DNA from 3 places in the Duganella dendranthematis genome. Region 3 is predicted to be linked to each of the others. Evidence: riboswitches for the same ligand, from Rfam matches in the RefSeq annotation. Region 3 holds a riboswitch; each other region holds the start of a gene.
What was found. A riboswitch is a leader RNA that binds a small molecule or an ion and turns the genes downstream of it on or off. The one in region 3 is predicted to bind cobalamin.

Region 1 (5,212 bases), 3.1 Mb from region 3:
CGGCCGCTCCGTAATCTCCGCGCCAGCGACCGGGTTCCTGTTGGCGGAGTTCTAATGACTTTTTGGCAAAATTCAGTATGATGGAGGCTGCATCGGCATTCGAACCCGGGAAAAGGACAGCGCATGGATTGGACTTCTGGCTACGTTTCGGACATTGAATACACCTCGGGCTTTTACCGCGAACAAAGCCCCGCCTGGCTCAACTTCGTGTGCCTGCTGAACGGCATTGAGCCGGTCGATTTGCAGCAGCCCTTCACCTATTTTGAACTGGGCTTCGGCCGCGGCCTGACCGCCCAGCTGGTGGCCGCCAGCCATCCCAACGGCCAGTTCTACGCGGCCGACTTCAACCCGGCCCACGTGGCCGGCGCCAGCGCGCTGGCAAAACAGGCGCAGCTGTCCAACCTGACGCTGCTGGAAAACAGCTTCGAAGAACTGGCCCACGGCCAGGCCAAGGCCGCGCTGCCGCAGTTCGACTTCATCACGCTGCACGGCATCTACAGCTGGGTGACAGCGGAGAACCGCCGGCACATCGTCGACTTCATCGGCCGCTACCTGAAGCCGGGCGGCGTGGTCTACCTGAGCTACAACGCCATGCCGGGCTGGGCGCCGGCCTTGCCCTTGCAGCGGCTGCTGGTGGAATATGCCGACGCCTTCCCCAACCGCAGCGATGTGCAGATCAAGGGCGCGACCGAATTTGTCGGCCAGCTGGAGGCCGTCAAAGCCGGCTACCTGAGCGCCAATCCCGGACTCAAAGTCCGGCTGGACAGCCTGAAAACCGCCAGCCCGCACTATCTGGTGCACGAGTATCTGCACAAGCACTGGCAGCCGCTGTTTCATGCCGACGTCGCGCGCGACCTGGCGGACGCCAAGATGACGTTTGCCGGCCCGGCCGACCTGGCCTACGCCTATCCGATGGTGTTCCTTAACGACGAGCAGCGGCAGCTGATCGAGCGCCTGCCCCATCCGGAAATGCGCGAAACGCTGAAGGACTACCTGCTCAACACCAGCTTCCGCAAGGACGTCTTCGTGCGCGGCGCCCAGCACATCGGCGCGCGCCGCCAGAGCGAACTGCTGGCGCAAGTTGGCCTGGCGCTGACCGTGCCGCGCCCCGCCGCATCGGCCAAGATGAAATTGACGCTCGGCGAAGTGAATGGCCACGAGGCGCTATACAACGTCGTATTCGACACGCTGGCGCAACGCCCGCATACGCTGGCCGAACTCCAGCAATTGCCGGCGCTGGCGGGACAGAATATCCACGCGCTGGCGCAGGTGGCGGCCTTGCTATCGGCCTCCAACCAGGCGGTGTTTTACTTCCCTGTGCCGGACAGCGCCGATCACACCGCCGCCGCGCGCCTGAACGCCGCGCTGGCGGCGCAGACCCGATATGGCGACGAACACCAGGCGTTATGCGCGCCCTTGCTCAGCAATGGCATCGCGGCCAACTTCCTGGAACGGTTGTTCCTGGCGGCGATTCATCAGCAGGCCGAATTGACGCCGGAAAGCCTGGCGGGGGTGGCCTGGCAGATCATGGCGCCGAGCGGACGGCGCTTGCAAAAAGATGGCGTCACGCTGCAATCGGAGCAGGAAAATCTGGCGCTTCTGGAGATCCACGCCAAAGGCTTCCTCACGATCGGCCTGCCGCTGTGGCGCACGCTGCAAGTGCTGTGAAGCGAGGTCGCGTTGGCCTGTGCCTGATCTTCATATCGGCCCGCGCCTCCGGCAACCAGGGCCTCCTCGACTGGATCGCCGCGTTGCCGGACTTCTCGCTATTCCGCTGACGGCCGCGCGCCGCGCGTCCACGCGAAGGCATAAAGCGCCAGGGTCAGTGTCACCATGCCGACGCCCAGTAGTTCCAGCCCGTCCTCGGCCACTTGGCAGCGGACGCAGACCTTCGACATCAACAACTGCAAGCCGCTGACGGTGCACAGCACGATAATCGGCCAGCCGATGCGGTGGCGGAATTGCTGTATCGCCTGCTGGCCGGCGGTGACCGAGATGCGCGCGGTGGCGTAACCATCCAGCGCATCGGTGAACGCCATCCCCAGCACAAACGCGCCGGCCACCTGCAATGCGCTCCAGCTGCCGCCACCCAACTGGGTGGCGGCGTAACCCCAGGCCAGCGACTGCAGGATACTCTCCACGCCTAGCGCAAACAGCATGCCGATGCCGAACGCGGTCAACGGCCGCACCGCCGTCAATGGCGCCAGCAACCGCGCGCCGATGGAATTGACGCTGCGCGCCTGCATGGGCCGCAGCAAGGTGCGCGCATTCAGCGCCGCCAGCGCCAATAATAAAATCCCCGGCAGCCATTCCAGCCAGTCCATCGCATGCAGAAAACTGGAATCCGGCTGTAGCCAGACTGATGCCAGATCGGCCAGCGCCACGATCAGCAGCACGGTCAGGCCGTGGCCCAGCGCGAACAGACCGCCCATCCACGGCGCGCTGGCCGGCTGCGCGCGCATGGTCAAACCGTCGATGGCGGCCAGGTGATCGGGCGCCAGGCCATGGCGCAAACCAAGCAGCAAGGCCAGTTCGATTGTCGGAAGTGCTTCGTTCATATACAATCCTTAATGCAAGTTAGTTGCGTTAATTATAGAGCTGATCCGGTCCTGGCGCTTGGATGCCATGACAACGGCAAGGGCATTCGGGTAGAATTCGGCTTCATACGTGAATGGTGCCCTGCATGCTTGTCAGCTGCGGGGTGAAACGGGAAGCCGGTGACGCGCACGATTTGCATCGTGCGCCAGTCCGGCGCAGCCCCCGCTGCTGTAAGCCTGACGACGTTGACCGAACGCCACTGCGCATCGCGCGGGAAGGCAAGGACAGCGAAGGATGAAGGCCAGCCAGAAGACCGGCCAGTCACGATTAATGCGCCAGGCCCGGGGTGTGGCTTTGCCTGTTAGATGTTCGTCGCTCTCCGTATGCATCACTGCCATCGCACGCTTTGCCGCGTGTGTGTTGGTGCGCGCCTGCGTCTGCGCGACGGATTCCGCCAACCATTCATCATAGAGATGTTGTCATGACCGATTCCAGGCACTCCGCCAGTACGACCACCATTGCCGTTATTGTTTCCCTGCTGTGCGCCGCCGGCGCCTTTGCCCAACAGGCCGACGAGATGCAGACCGTCACCGTGCAGGGCACGTCCACCAGTCCCGCACTGGGACTGGCGCGCCAGAGCGGCACCGCCAGCCGCCTCAATCTGACGGCGCAGGAACTGCCGGCGAGCGTCGACATCCTCAGCGCCGACACCATGCAGGCGCGTGGCGACCTGCTGGTGAAGGATGCGGTCACCCGCAGCACCGGCCTGACCGACATCAGCTCACCCGGCAATGGCGTGGCCTATTCGGCGCGCGGCTTCACTGGCAACGGCTCAATCGCCTTGCTGGAAAACGGCCAGCGCCCGCAAGTCGGTTCCGGCACCGCCACGTATCCGGCCGACCCATGGGGTTATGACCACATCGAAGTGCTGCGCGGTCCGGGATCGGTGGTGTACGGCAGCGGCACCACCGGCGCCACCATCAACGCGGTGCGCAAGGCGCCTAGCCGTACCAGTTCATTTGAAGCGATGGCCGGCATCGGCGGCGGCGAAGCGGTACGCGCCGGCGTCGGCGGCACCGGCGCGCTGGGCGAACATGGCGCCTTCCGCATCGACGCGTATGCGGACCACAGCGACGGCTTTATCGACCGTGGCGACTCGCGTCACGGCAAGCTGCTGACCAGCGTGCATTACGCGCTGACGCCCGATCTCGACCTGGATATGCAGCTCGACCATCTGGAGCAAAAGCCGCAGCGCTACTTCGGCACGCCGCTGGTGAATGGTGGCTTGTCGCGCGCGCTGCGCGACCAGAACTACGATGTCAGCGACGCCGATATCCACTTCGTTGACGACAAGGCGCAGGCGCGCCTGACCTGGCGCTATTCGCCGGCGCTCACCATCAGCAACGAGCTGGCCTACATGAAGGCGCGCCGCAACTGGCGCAATGCCGAGTACTATCACTACGACGCCAGCGCCAATGTGGTCGAGCGCAGCGACTATATCGCCATCCATCACGATCAGGAACAGACCGGCAACCGCCTGGAAGCGCGCTGGAACAACGGCGCCAATCGCGTGGCGGCCGGCTGGGAAGCGGCCGTGATCAACTTCCTGCATACGAATAACTCGCCGTACGGCGGCTCGTCCACCGTGGCGCCGACCGGCTTCGATCCCGGCGTATTCGATAGCCCGGACCCGCTGCTGCCGAACTTCTCGACCCACACCGTCACCACCGCCTTCTATGTGGAAGACGCCTACAGCATCAACGATAGCCTGCTGTTGCTGGCCGGCCTGCGCCATGACCGTTACAAGGTTGATCGCGTCAGCCTGCTGGGCGCGGCCGGCTTCAGCTCGACGCTGCAAGCGAACGCCGCGCGCCTCGGCCTGACGTGGAAGCTGGCGGCTGACACCTCGCTGTACGGCCAGGTGAGCACCGGCAGCGATCCGGTCACCAGTTTGCTGTCGCTCAATCTGGCCAATAGCCGCTACAAGCTGACATCCGCGCGCCAGGTGGAGGCGGGCGTCAAGCAATCGCTGGCCGGCGGCAAGGCCGAATGGACGGCGGCGCTGTACCACATCAGCAAGGACGACATCATCACGCGCGATCCGACCAACCCGGCGCTGTCGGTGCAGGGTGGTTCGCAGACTTCGCGCGGCGCGGAAGTCACGGCCAGCGTCGCGCTGGCGCAGGCCTGGCGTCTGGAAGCAAATGCTGCTTACACTGATGCGCAGTTTGACCAGCTGCTTGAAGGCGGCAACCAGTCGCGCGCCGGCAATCGACCGTCCGACGTGCCGAAGGTGTCGGCCAACTTGTGGCTTAACTACCGCTATCGCGGTTGGCGCGCATCGGCCGGCGTGCGCTATGTCGGCGAACGTTTCATCGACAACGCCAACAGCCAGACAATACCTGCCTACACGACGTTCGATGGGTCGCTGGGCTGGAACTACAGCCGCAATGTGCTGGTGCAGCTTAACCTGCGCAACCTGACCGACAAGCTGTATGCCAGCACCTCGTACAGCGACAGCCAGTATCTGCTGGGCGATCGCCGCCATGCCGAGTTGACCGTGCAGTGGCGCTACTGATCATGGGCTCCTGGAAGCGTCAGCTGCACCTGTGGCACCGCTGGCTGGGCATCGTGCTTGGCTTGCTGGTGCTGCTATGGTTCGGTTCCGGCATCG
Region 2 (5,212 bases), 2.6 Mb from region 3:
GCCAGCATCAGGAAGGTGCCGCCGCCGATGGTGGCGGCCGGGATCAATATGCGGTGATCGGGACCGACCGCAAAGCGGCAGGCGTGCGGCACGATCAGGCCAACGAAGCCGATGCTGCCGGCGCTGGTGACGGCGCTGGCGGTCAGTAGGCCGGAGACGAAGAACAGGCCTTTGCGCAGCGCGCCGACGCGGATGCCCAGCGTGGCGGCGGCTTCCGCGTGCAGCGCCATCACGTTCATGGCGCGCGCGTTGCGCAGGGCGAAGGCCAGGGAGGCGATCAGCACCACCCATGGCATCCAGCGCATCTGCGTGCCAGACAGGTCGCCGATGATCCAGAACACCATGCCGCGCAGGCGGCTCTCCGGCGCGATGGACAGCATCAGCGTCACCATCGCCATGCAGGCGGAGGACAGAATCGCGCCGGTCAACAGCAGCAGCGCGGTGCCGCCTTCCGCCGCCGTGCCGCCGCGCAGGTCGCGCCGGGCCAGCACATACAGCATCATCGAGACGGCGACGGCGCCGCCGAATGCGGCGGCATCCACCATCCAGGCGGCGCACATGAACAGCAGCGCGGCCAGCGCGCCGACCGAGGCGCCGGCGGACAAGCCAAGGACATAGGGATCGGCCAGCGGGTTGCGCAACAGCGCCTGCATCATCGCGCCGGCCAGCGAGAGCGCGGCGCCGGTGACGAAAGCGGACACCGCGCGGCTAAGGCGCAGGTCGAGCAGCGTGGCCGCCAGCGAGGCGGTCTGGCCATGCAGCAGCTCATTGAGCGCTGCGGGAATATCGGAAAACGGAATAGGGACCGAACCGGTCATGCCCGAAAAAATCAGGCCGGCAAACGCGAACAGCAGCAGGCCGGCCATGGTGATGGCGGCGCGCTGTTGCAGATTGCGGGAGAAAGAATGCATGCACTGCTTTCAAAAAGAACTGCCGGGACGGGAATTCAACCCCGGCAGGTTACACCATTATTTGTAGCCGTAACGCAGTCCGGCAAACACCTTGGAACCCGGTGTGACGTAGAAGCGCGCCAGATCGTATTGCTTGTCGCCGATGTTGTTCCAGCGGACCAGCGCCGACCAGTCACGCGTGAAGCTGTAGGTGGCGTACAGATTCACCAGACCGTAGCCGCCCAGGCGATTCTTGTTGGCCGCATCGTCAAAGCGGTCGCCGGAGAATTCCAGCTCCACGCCGGTCTTCAGCGCGCCGATGCTGTAGTCGGCGGTCACGTTGCCGTGCTTTTTGGCGCGACGCGCCAGGCGCTTGCCGCTGGTCTCGTCCTTTGGATCTTGCAGGTCAAGGTTGGCGGCCAGGTTGACGCCCGCCACGCGGGTCGCGCCGGCGATGGTCACGCCTTCCAGCAGCGCCTCGTTGACGTTGTAGACGCAGCTGGATTTGTAGCCGGCGTAGGGGCAAGGTGTGGTGCTGACCAGCAGGTCGGTCAACCGGTTGTGATAGTAGCTGGCGCTGACTGCATTGACGCCGTCATCCCAGCGCAGGCCGAGTTCCGCATTCTTGCCCTGTTCCGGCTTGTTGGCTGGATTGCCGTAGCCCGAGTAATACAACTCGTTGTAGGTCGGCGCGCGGAAGCTGGTGCCGTAGCTGGCGGTGGCGCGCAGCTGCGAGGTGATGTCGTAGCCGTAGCCGATCGAGCCGGTGTTTTTCGAGCCGTACACCGAGTTATCGCGGCGGATGCTGGCGTTCAGCAGGCTGGCGCCACGGCGCGCGTTGTAGGAAGCGGCCCACGCGTTGGTGGTGCGGTCGCGGTTCAGCGCAGTGTCGCCGTTGGTCGATACTTCTTCCTTGCGGTGATCGTACAGCAGTTGCAGCACGTCGGCGCCGATGCGCACGTCGTTTTGCAGCGTGATGTCGGTCTGCTTGGTGTCGATGCGCGAGTAACCGGCTGCGGCGGCGCTGCTCCAGTTTTGGCCCTTGTCCCGGCTTTCCGAATATTGCAGCAGGGTGTCGACGTTCGGCAGGAACTTGGCCTTGCCATAGACGGCGGCGGTTTCCAATTCTGCCTTGCTGCGCACATCGTAGGCGGAAGCGCCGCTGTCGTACTGCGATTCGAGTTTGCTGTGCAAGAACAGCGCGCCGGTTTCGTAGCCTGGGGCGATCTGCACGCCGAACTGGCCGGAAACGTTTTCCTTGTCGTAGCCGTCGCGGTCCGCGTTGTACGAGGTGATGCCTGGACGCGTGGCCGAGAAGCCGTCCGATTTTTCCTTACCCGCGCTGATGGCGTAGGTGAAGCTATGCTCACCGCCGGTGGCGCCGGACAGCGTGGCGTCGGCTTCGCGCGTCTTGTCGCTGCCGTAGCCTGCGAAGGCCGTCAGTGTCGGCGCGCCTTGGCCTTTCTTGGTGAAGATCTGGATCACGCCGCCGATGGCGTCGGCGCCGTACAGGGAGCTCAGTGGGCCGTAGACGATTTCGATATGGTCGATGGCGGTCAGCGGAATCGCGCTCCAGTTAGCGGCGCCGGTGGTCGAGGAGCCGATACGCACGCCGTCGACCAGTACGATGTTCTGATTGCTGTTGGCGCCGCGGATGTAGACGCTGGATGCGGTGCCGGCCCCGCCGTTGCGGGCGATCTCGATGCCGCGCTGGCGTTGCAGCAGGTCGACGATAGAACCGGCGCCGGCTGCGGCGATCTGCTCAGGGCCGATGGTGATGGTGTCGCTGATGACGTTGGCCAGCGGCTGTGGCGTGCGGGTGGCGGTGACGACAACGGCGTCGGTGGCGGTAACTGGTTCAGCGTGCGCATAGCAGGCGGCCATGGCGAATGCCAGCGACGTCAGGGTCGCAGGACGGGAAATACGAAGGGTCATGATATGTTTTCTATTAATGCCAACTGGCCGACGTCCCCGTGGGCCAATTGTGAACAGAAGCGCGGCATTGACGTCGCTTCCACCTGGTTTGGCCGGTATCCGGGCTGACAAGTGGCACCGCCTCACCTTCCCATGCCGTAGCACAGTGGTTGCTGGAGGAGGTTTGTCGCGCTGAACAAAGATTGCGACACTTGTTTACCGTTGCGGGGGCAGCACACGTTAGCGTTTTTGTATCGCTTCGTGTTTCCCGTTTAACTGCGCGCCTGGACAGGCACGCGAGCACCAAAACCCGGACATTATACGGGGTTCAGGGTCAACGTGGCGCCGTAAGCAATTTGATGGGCGGCTTGCGCGGCTTGCAGCCCCATCGCCGCAGGGGGAAGTCCGGCGTGGCAGGCGCTCAGCAAACGCATGGCGCCGGCGTGGCAGATGATGATGGCCTGGGCGTGCTGGCGCTGCACGTCTCTATAGAAGGCGCTGATCCGTTCGGCCATTTGCAGCACGCTTTCGCCGCCGCCGGGATGGTAGTGGACCATGTCGGCGGCCCAGGCGTCGATGTCGGCGCGCGGGATGCTGTCCCATGGCTGCATCTCCCATGCGCCGAAGTGCATCTCCACCAGGCGGCTGTCGTAGTGTGGCGTGGGCGTCAGGCGCGCGGCCAGTTCGGCGCAGCGGCGCAGGGGACTTGAGTAGATAGGCAGGCCGGCTGGCAGCTGGAGCGCGGCCAGTGTCTGTTCCAGCTGGCCCGGCGCGATGGCGAGGTCGGTGCTGCCGTAGCAGAAGCCCGGCGCCACCAGCGGCTGCGGGTGGCGGACCAATATCAGCTTCATACCGGCAGCGCGCCATGCTGGAAGCTGGCCAGCGCGCACAGGTAGAACATAACTTCAGTGACTTGCTGGACTGCGCCGAGGCAGTCGCCCGTGTAGCCACCGATGCGGCGCACGCATTTGCGCGCCAGCCACCAGGTGGCGATGGCGGCGACAATCACGCCGCTGACCAGCGCGGCCGGCGGCAGCCAGCGCAACTCAATGACTACCAGCGCCGCCACGATGGACGTGATGGCGGCGATCAGGAATTCGGTGCCGCGCATTTTTTGCGCCAGCGGCTTGGCCTTGCCTTCGGCGCGCGCGTAGTCGAGACGCCAGATCAGCGAGGTCGCCATCAGGCGCGAAAGGGGATGCGCCACCAGTAACGCACCGATGACGGCCAGCGGCGGCAGCATGGACAGCGTCACCAGCTTGAGGCCCAGCATGCAAATAGTGCCGATGGCGCCATACGCGCCGATGCGCGAATCCTTCATGATCTCCAGCACGCGCTCCGGCGTCATGCCGCCACCGAAGCCGTCGCACATATCGGCAAAGCCGTCTTCGTGGAAGGCACCGGTGGCATAGATGCCGACGGCGGTGGAGATGACCACCGCCACCGGGGCCGGCAGGAACCACGCAGCCACCGCGTACGCCGCGCCAGTGATCAGCGCCACCACCAGGCCAACCAGCGGGAAATAGCGCGAGGCCTGGTTGAGCCACGCAGGATCGAAACCCACCCAGCGTGGAATCGGCAGGCGGGTAAAGAACTGCAGCGCGGTGAAGAACAGGCGTAGCTGGTGCATGCTGTGTATCGGCCTTACTCGGACTTTTCGCTGACCTGGGCCGACTCGAAGGTGGCCATCTGGTTCAGGAAGTTGACGGCGGCGTGCAGCAGCGGCAGCGCCAGCGCGCAGCCGGTGCCTTCGCCGAGGCGCAGGCCGAGGTTCAGCAGCGGTTTGGCGCCCAGCGCGTCGAGCATTTGTTTGTGGCCGTTTTCGTCGGAGCAGTGGGCGAACACGCAGTAGTCCAGGATCGCGGGATGCATGCGGGCGGCGACCAGCAGCGCGCTGGTGACGATAAAGCCGTCGATCAGCAGGATCTTGCGCAGTTCCGCCGCCTTCAGCATGGCGCCGGCCATCATGGCGATTTCCAGCCCGCCGAAAGTGGCCAACACGTCTAGCGCCTCGGTGGCGTGAGCGTGCCTGTCGACTGCCGCCTCGATCACGCGTTGTTTATGCAGGATGCCGTCGGCCGACAGGCCGGTGCCGGCGCCGACGCATTGCGCTACCGGGATGCCGGTCAACTTGTGCATCAGCGCAGCGGCGGCGGTGGTGTTACCGATGCCCATTTCGCCGAAGCCGACCACATTGCCTTCCAGTTCTGACGCCAGCGCCATGCCGGCCGCCAGCGCGGTCTGGCACAGATCGCGGCTCATCGCCGGTTCGTTGGCGAAGTTGCGGGTGCCGTGCGCCAGCTTGCGGTCGGTCAGGCCGTCGCGTGGGCCGAAGTCGTGATTGACGCCGGCGTCGATGACGCGCAGCTCGCAATGGTTCTGGGTGGCAAACACATTGATGGCGGCGC
Region 3 (5,212 bases):
ATATCGTCCACGCCTTCCGCCGGTTCGCCCGGCAGGCGAGAGGCGTAGTAGTAATCGACATCGCTGGCCTTGCGGTCGAACAGGTTGAAGGCATCCAGCTGCACCGTCCAGCGGCGGTTGAATTTGTAGCCTACACGTGCATATGCGATCGCGGTGCTGGCCGAGCGCTGGCTGTTATCTTCGATCAGCGGACGCGGTCCGAAATAGCGCATCTGGAACGCGCCCGACCATGGCCCCAGATCCATGGTGGTGGCGCCGAACGACGCCACCTTGCCGATCGCGCCGGGAATGTAGTCGCCCACCGGATCGTGCTCGGTGTAGTGACTGCGCGAATACGCCATATCCAGATCGAACAGCAGCCACGAATTGGCGATGTAGTGGTTGTTCCACTCGATGCCGGAACGGTAACTGCCACGGCTCGGCGAGGTATCACCGGCGTCGCCGGAAAATACCAGCTCCGATTCGGAGCGCAGCTTCCACAACGCCATCGAGCTTTGCAGGCCAGGCAGGAATTCGGTGCGCGCGCCGATCTCCGCGCCGCGCGTCTTCACCAGCGGCGTGACCGGGTCGATCGGTTCACGCTCCTTCGGCGTCAGATGCACGGTGGTGCCGCGCGCGTCGTTGCTGTGGAAGCCCTCGCCGTAGTTGACGAAGAATTCGGTCCTGGCCCAAGGCCCCAGCACCACCGAGAATTTCGGCGACGTGGTGCCGGCGCTGACGTTGCCTGAGTTCTCGGCGATATTGCTGTCGACGTCAAAGCGGTAACGGTCATAACGCAGGCCGGCCGTGGTGCGCATCCACGGCAGCCACTGCACGGTGTTCTCGACGTAGGCGCCGGCGCTGGCTTCCTTCACTTTCGATTCGGTGATCACGCCCAGCGTTTGCTGGTGCGCCGTCTTGTAGAGGCCCAGCGGCGAGATGTAGTCGTAGCGTCCCTGCAAGCCAACCTTGTTGCTGACATCCAGACCGCCCCAGTGGCTGAACCACGTCTGGCCGACGTCGAACCCGGCCATGCGGCGCTTCTCGGTCTGGCGCGACTGGTCGCCATTGACCGGGTCGTCGAGGAAGTAGGTGAAGTCGTTGTACAGCGTCAGGCTGGATTGCACCACGTAGGCATTCGCCTGGAACAGCGCGTCGCTGGTGCGCTTGCGCATGGCGGCGGACAGGCTGTATCGCGAGGTCTCGCCGCCGTCGGTCGGATCGATGGCGCCGAACGGATCGATCTCGCCGCTCTGCACCGCGCGCAGCGGAATCTGATTACTCGCGTGCCAGGCGCCCTTGTAGAACATGCCGGTCACAGTGAACTGGTCATCGCTGGCGCCTTGCGCGTAACGCAGCACGCCCAGGCTTTTGTGGAAGGCCTCCGGCTCCACCCACGGGCCGTTGTTGTGGCCCAGCTCCGCGCCGTACACCAGATTGCCGGCGCCCAGCGGCGTCGAGCCAGTGACCACCGAGCGGTAATACTGATTCTCGCCCACCGACACGCTGGCGGTGTTTTCGCGCAGCTTGTTCGCCAGCGTCAGATGCGCCGCGCCGGCGGATGCGAAGTCGCCTTCGTCCGCATAGTACGGGCCTTTTTTGTAGTTGATGCGGTCCACCAGTTCCGGGATCAGGAAGTTCAGATCCGTGTAGCCTTGGCCATGCGCGTGGGTGCGCATATTGACCGGCATGCCGTCGACGAAGGTGGCGAAGTCGGTGCCGTGGTCGAGGTTAAAGCCGCGCAGGAAGTATTGATTGGCCTTGCCGTCGCCGCTGTGCTGCGTGACGATCACGCCGGGTACAAACTCCAGCAGTTCGCCCGGCCGCAAGGCAGGACGGTTGGCGATCAGCTCCGCCGTTACCGCACCCTGGCTGGCGGCGTTGGAGGTGCCCACGCCGTTATCGTAATGGCCGCGTACCTGGACCGTGGTCGCCGGCGTATCGCCAGCATCCGTGGTGTCCGCATGGACGGCCAGCGGCAGGAAAGTCGCCAAGGCGACGATCGATTTGTAGATCATTGAAAGCTTTCAGAAGCAAGCCACTCACCTCCCCGTGAGCGGATTGAATAGAAATGCCTGCGGCATCTCCCCTGTTTGGCCGGTATCCGGGCTGGCAAGCAAATCCGCCTGACCTTCCCATGCATGAAGCACAGTGGTATTGCGAGGCGGAGTGTCGTCATGCGACGACGCTTGTTGGCCGTTGCGGGGGCAGCACAGGTGGGCCGCTGACGGCTTCCTGTTTCCCGTTTAACTGCGCATCCAGACGGACGCGCGAGCACCAAAACGTGTCAGGATTATACGAGATTCGGCGATGGCTGTTGACGCTTTTCGTACCAGCGGAAGTACAGCAGCATCTCGGCGCCGATCAGCGCACCGGCGCCCAGCCAGATCAGGGCGATCATCAGGTAGGCGTGGACGAAGACGGCGTGGATCTGCTGCCCTGCCACGTCGAGGATAATCTGCGGCAGCGTGCGATCCAGCGCCGACAGGTCGACCCGGCGATTGGCATCCAGCAGCACCTTGCGCAGCGCATCGACGCCCACCTTGGCGGCTTCGTTTTGCGTCTGGTTCTTCAGCCCTGCCGCCATGGTCTCGACCTTGGCGACGATGATCTTCTGGAACACAGCCGTCAGCACTTCACCACCCAGCTTGCGCAACGTCCAGTTGACGATGCGCGCCTTGCCGCGCTCCCACAGGCTGTCCGACGTGGGACGGTAATAAAGATCCTTGAGCGTGGCATCGACCAGCTCACGCGCGCTGACCGGCTGGCCAGGCGCGTAGGCCGACATCTTCAGCGTCAGATACTGACGCAGCAGCACGGTGTTGGTGCGCACCAGCGGCGTGACCGAGACCTCCAGTGCGCTCATGGTCTCCTTCTGCACATGGCGCACCACGCCGACGGCGGTGAAGGCAAACAGCGTCACCAGCAGGATCGCCAGATAGCTCACTTTCGCCAGCACGTTCCACACGCGCGGGCGGCGGCGCAGCAGGTTTTTTCTGCCTACCCAGACCATCAGCACGATGGCTGCGACCAAGCCCATGGCCGCGTACAGCAATGCGGTCGGCATGCTGCTCCAGATCAGGGTGAACACAAAGTCCGTCAGAGACGACGACCATTGACTCAGTGCGCTGCTGTTTACCTGCATAGGCTTTACCTCGGGCGATATCAGACCGCGAGTGTAGCGCAAATATCATTTAAACAACGACCGGCCTTCTATTGTGCGAGGCTTTGCAGGATGGGGCAATCGGGGCGCTGGTCGCCGTGGCAGCAGCTGGCCATGGTTTGCAGCGTGTCGCGCATTTCGGTCAGTTCGGCGATGCGCTGATTGAGTTCGGCCACATGGCCCATGGCGATCGTCTTGACGTCAGCGCTGGCGCGTCCCTTGTTCTGCCACAGCGACAGCAGGCCGCGAATCTGCTCCAGCGAGAAGCCCAGCAAGCGGGCACGCTTGACGAAGCGCAGCGTGTGCAGGTCGTTGTCGCCGTAGATGCGGTAGCCGGCGTCAGTGCGTTTGCCGGCCGGGATCAGGGCGATGCTTTCGTAGTAGCGGATCATTTTGGCCGAAACGCCGGTGGCCGTTGCGGCCTGTCCGATATTCATGTGCGGTCCTCCGGTTTCCAGCGGCGCAGCAGCAGCGCGTTGCTGATCACGCTGACCGAGCTGAGTGCCATCGCACCGCCGGCCACCATGGGGTTGAGCAGGCCGAAGGCGGCCAGCGGAATGCCGATCAAATTATAGATAAAGGCCCAGAACAGGTTCTGGCGGATCTTGCTGTAGCTGCGGCGCGAGATGGAGATGGCGGCGGCCACCAGTGCCGGATCGCCGCGCATCAGCGTGATGCCGGCGGCGTGCATGGCGACGTCGGTGCCGCTGGACATGGCGATGCCGACATCGGCGGCGGCCAGCGCCGGCGCGTCGTTGATGCCGTCGCCGACCATGGCGATGGTGCCGCCTTCCTGTTTGAGCGCGGCGATGGTGCTGGCTTTATCGGCCGGCAGCATGTTGGCGACAATGCGCTGCACGCCGAGCTGCTGGCCGACGGCGTTGGCGCTGCCCTGGTTGTCGCCGGTGAGCAGCACGGTGTGGATGCCCATCGCATGCAGCGCGGCGATGGCGGCTTGGGCTTGCGGTTTGATGCGATCTCCGAAGGCCAGCAGGCCAAGGAGCTGGTGGGTGGTGGCGTCGGCAAGCCAGGAGATGGTGTGGCCGGTGTGCTCCAGTTCTTCGGCACGGGTGGATAGCGCTTGCAGTGAGATGCCCTGCTCTTGCATCAGGCGCGTGCTGCCCAGCAGCAGACGGGCGCCGGCCACCGTGGCCTTCACGCCGCGTCCAGGCAAGGCGCTGATGTCGGACGCCAGCAGTGGCGCGGCGGCATTCGGCACGCCGGCGGCTAGCTGGACGGCGCGGGCCAGCGCGTGTTCGCTGCCGCGCTGCACAGCGGCGGCCAGTTGCAGCAGGTGCGGTTCGTCGACGCCCGGCGCGGGCGCCAGCACGGCCAGCGATGGTTGGCCTTCGGTCAGCGTGCCGGTCTTGTCGAAGGCCACGGTGGTGATGCGGTGCGCCAGTTCCAGTGCTTCCGCATCCTTGATCAGAATCCCGTAGCGCGCCGCGACGCCGGTGCCGGCCATGATGGCGGCCGGCGTCGCCAGCCCCAGCGCGCAGGGGCACGCAATCACCAGCACCGCCACCGCATTGATGATGGCCTGCTCGGCATCGCCGGCCACCAGCCACCAGCCTGCGAAGGTCAGCAGCGCCAGCGCCAGCACCACCGGCACGAACACCGCGCTCACGCGGTCTACCAGATGCTGCACCGGCGCCTTGGCCGCCTGTGCATCCTCCACCAGGCGAATGATGCGTGACAACGTGCTTTCCGCCCCCACCGCCGTCACGCGCACCAGCAGCAAACCTTCGCCATTGATGGCGCCTCCCGTCACCCGCTCGCCGGCATGACGGGCCACCGGCAGGCTCTCGCCGGTAATCAGCGCCTCATCCACGTGGCTGGCGCCTTCGCTGACCACACCGTCGGCAGCGATGCGCTCCCCCGGCCGCACGACGATGACGTCATCCACGCGCACTTCATGAATCGCGACATCCACATCCTGGCCGTCCCGGCGCACACGCGCCGACTCGGGCCGCAGTGTTTGCAACGCGCGAATCGCCTGCGCCGTCTGGCGCTTGGCGCGCGCCTCCAGCCATTTCCCCAGCAACACCAGCGTAATCACCACCGCCGATG

Region 1: linked by a shared signal. The riboswitch ahead of HH213_RS17010 (TonB-dependent receptor) and the one ahead of HH213_RS03010 (TonB-dependent receptor) in region 3 are both predicted to bind cobalamin.
Region 2: linked by a shared signal. The riboswitch ahead of HH213_RS14830 (TonB-dependent receptor domain-containing protein) and the one ahead of HH213_RS03010 (TonB-dependent receptor) in region 3 are both predicted to bind cobalamin.

The regions. Positions count from the first base shown of each region.
Region 1 is NZ_CP051684.1:3,722,610-3,727,821, forward strand. It holds gene HH213_RS16995 (glycoside hydrolase family 9 protein) at 1-14, shown strand, start outside; gene HH213_RS17000 (class I SAM-dependent methyltransferase) at 124-1,668, shown strand; gene HH213_RS17005 (HoxN/HupN/NixA family nickel/cobalt transporter) at 1,767-2,558, opposite strand; cobalamin riboswitch at 2,656-2,874, shown strand; gene HH213_RS17010 (TonB-dependent receptor) at 3,020-5,116, shown strand; gene HH213_RS17015 (PepSY-associated transmembrane domain-containing protein) at 5,119-5,212, shown strand, end outside.
Region 2 is NZ_CP051684.1:3,263,394-3,268,605, forward strand. It holds gene HH213_RS14825 (FecCD family ABC transporter permease) at 1-911, opposite strand, end outside; gene HH213_RS14830 (TonB-dependent receptor domain-containing protein) at 969-2,825, opposite strand; cobalamin riboswitch at 2,899-3,127, opposite strand; gene HH213_RS14835 (histidine phosphatase family protein) at 3,122-3,655, opposite strand; gene HH213_RS14840 (adenosylcobinamide-GDP ribazoletransferase) at 3,652-4,434, opposite strand; gene cobT (nicotinate-nucleotide--dimethylbenzimidazole phosphoribosyltransferase) at 4,449-5,212, opposite strand, start outside.
Region 3 is NZ_CP051684.1:635,801-641,012, forward strand. It holds gene HH213_RS03010 (TonB-dependent receptor) at 1-1,997, opposite strand, end outside; cobalamin riboswitch at 2,058-2,276, opposite strand; gene HH213_RS03015 (hypothetical protein) at 2,273-3,124, opposite strand; gene cueR (Cu(I)-responsive transcriptional regulator) at 3,193-3,579, opposite strand; gene HH213_RS03025 (heavy metal translocating P-type ATPase) at 3,576-5,212, opposite strand, start outside.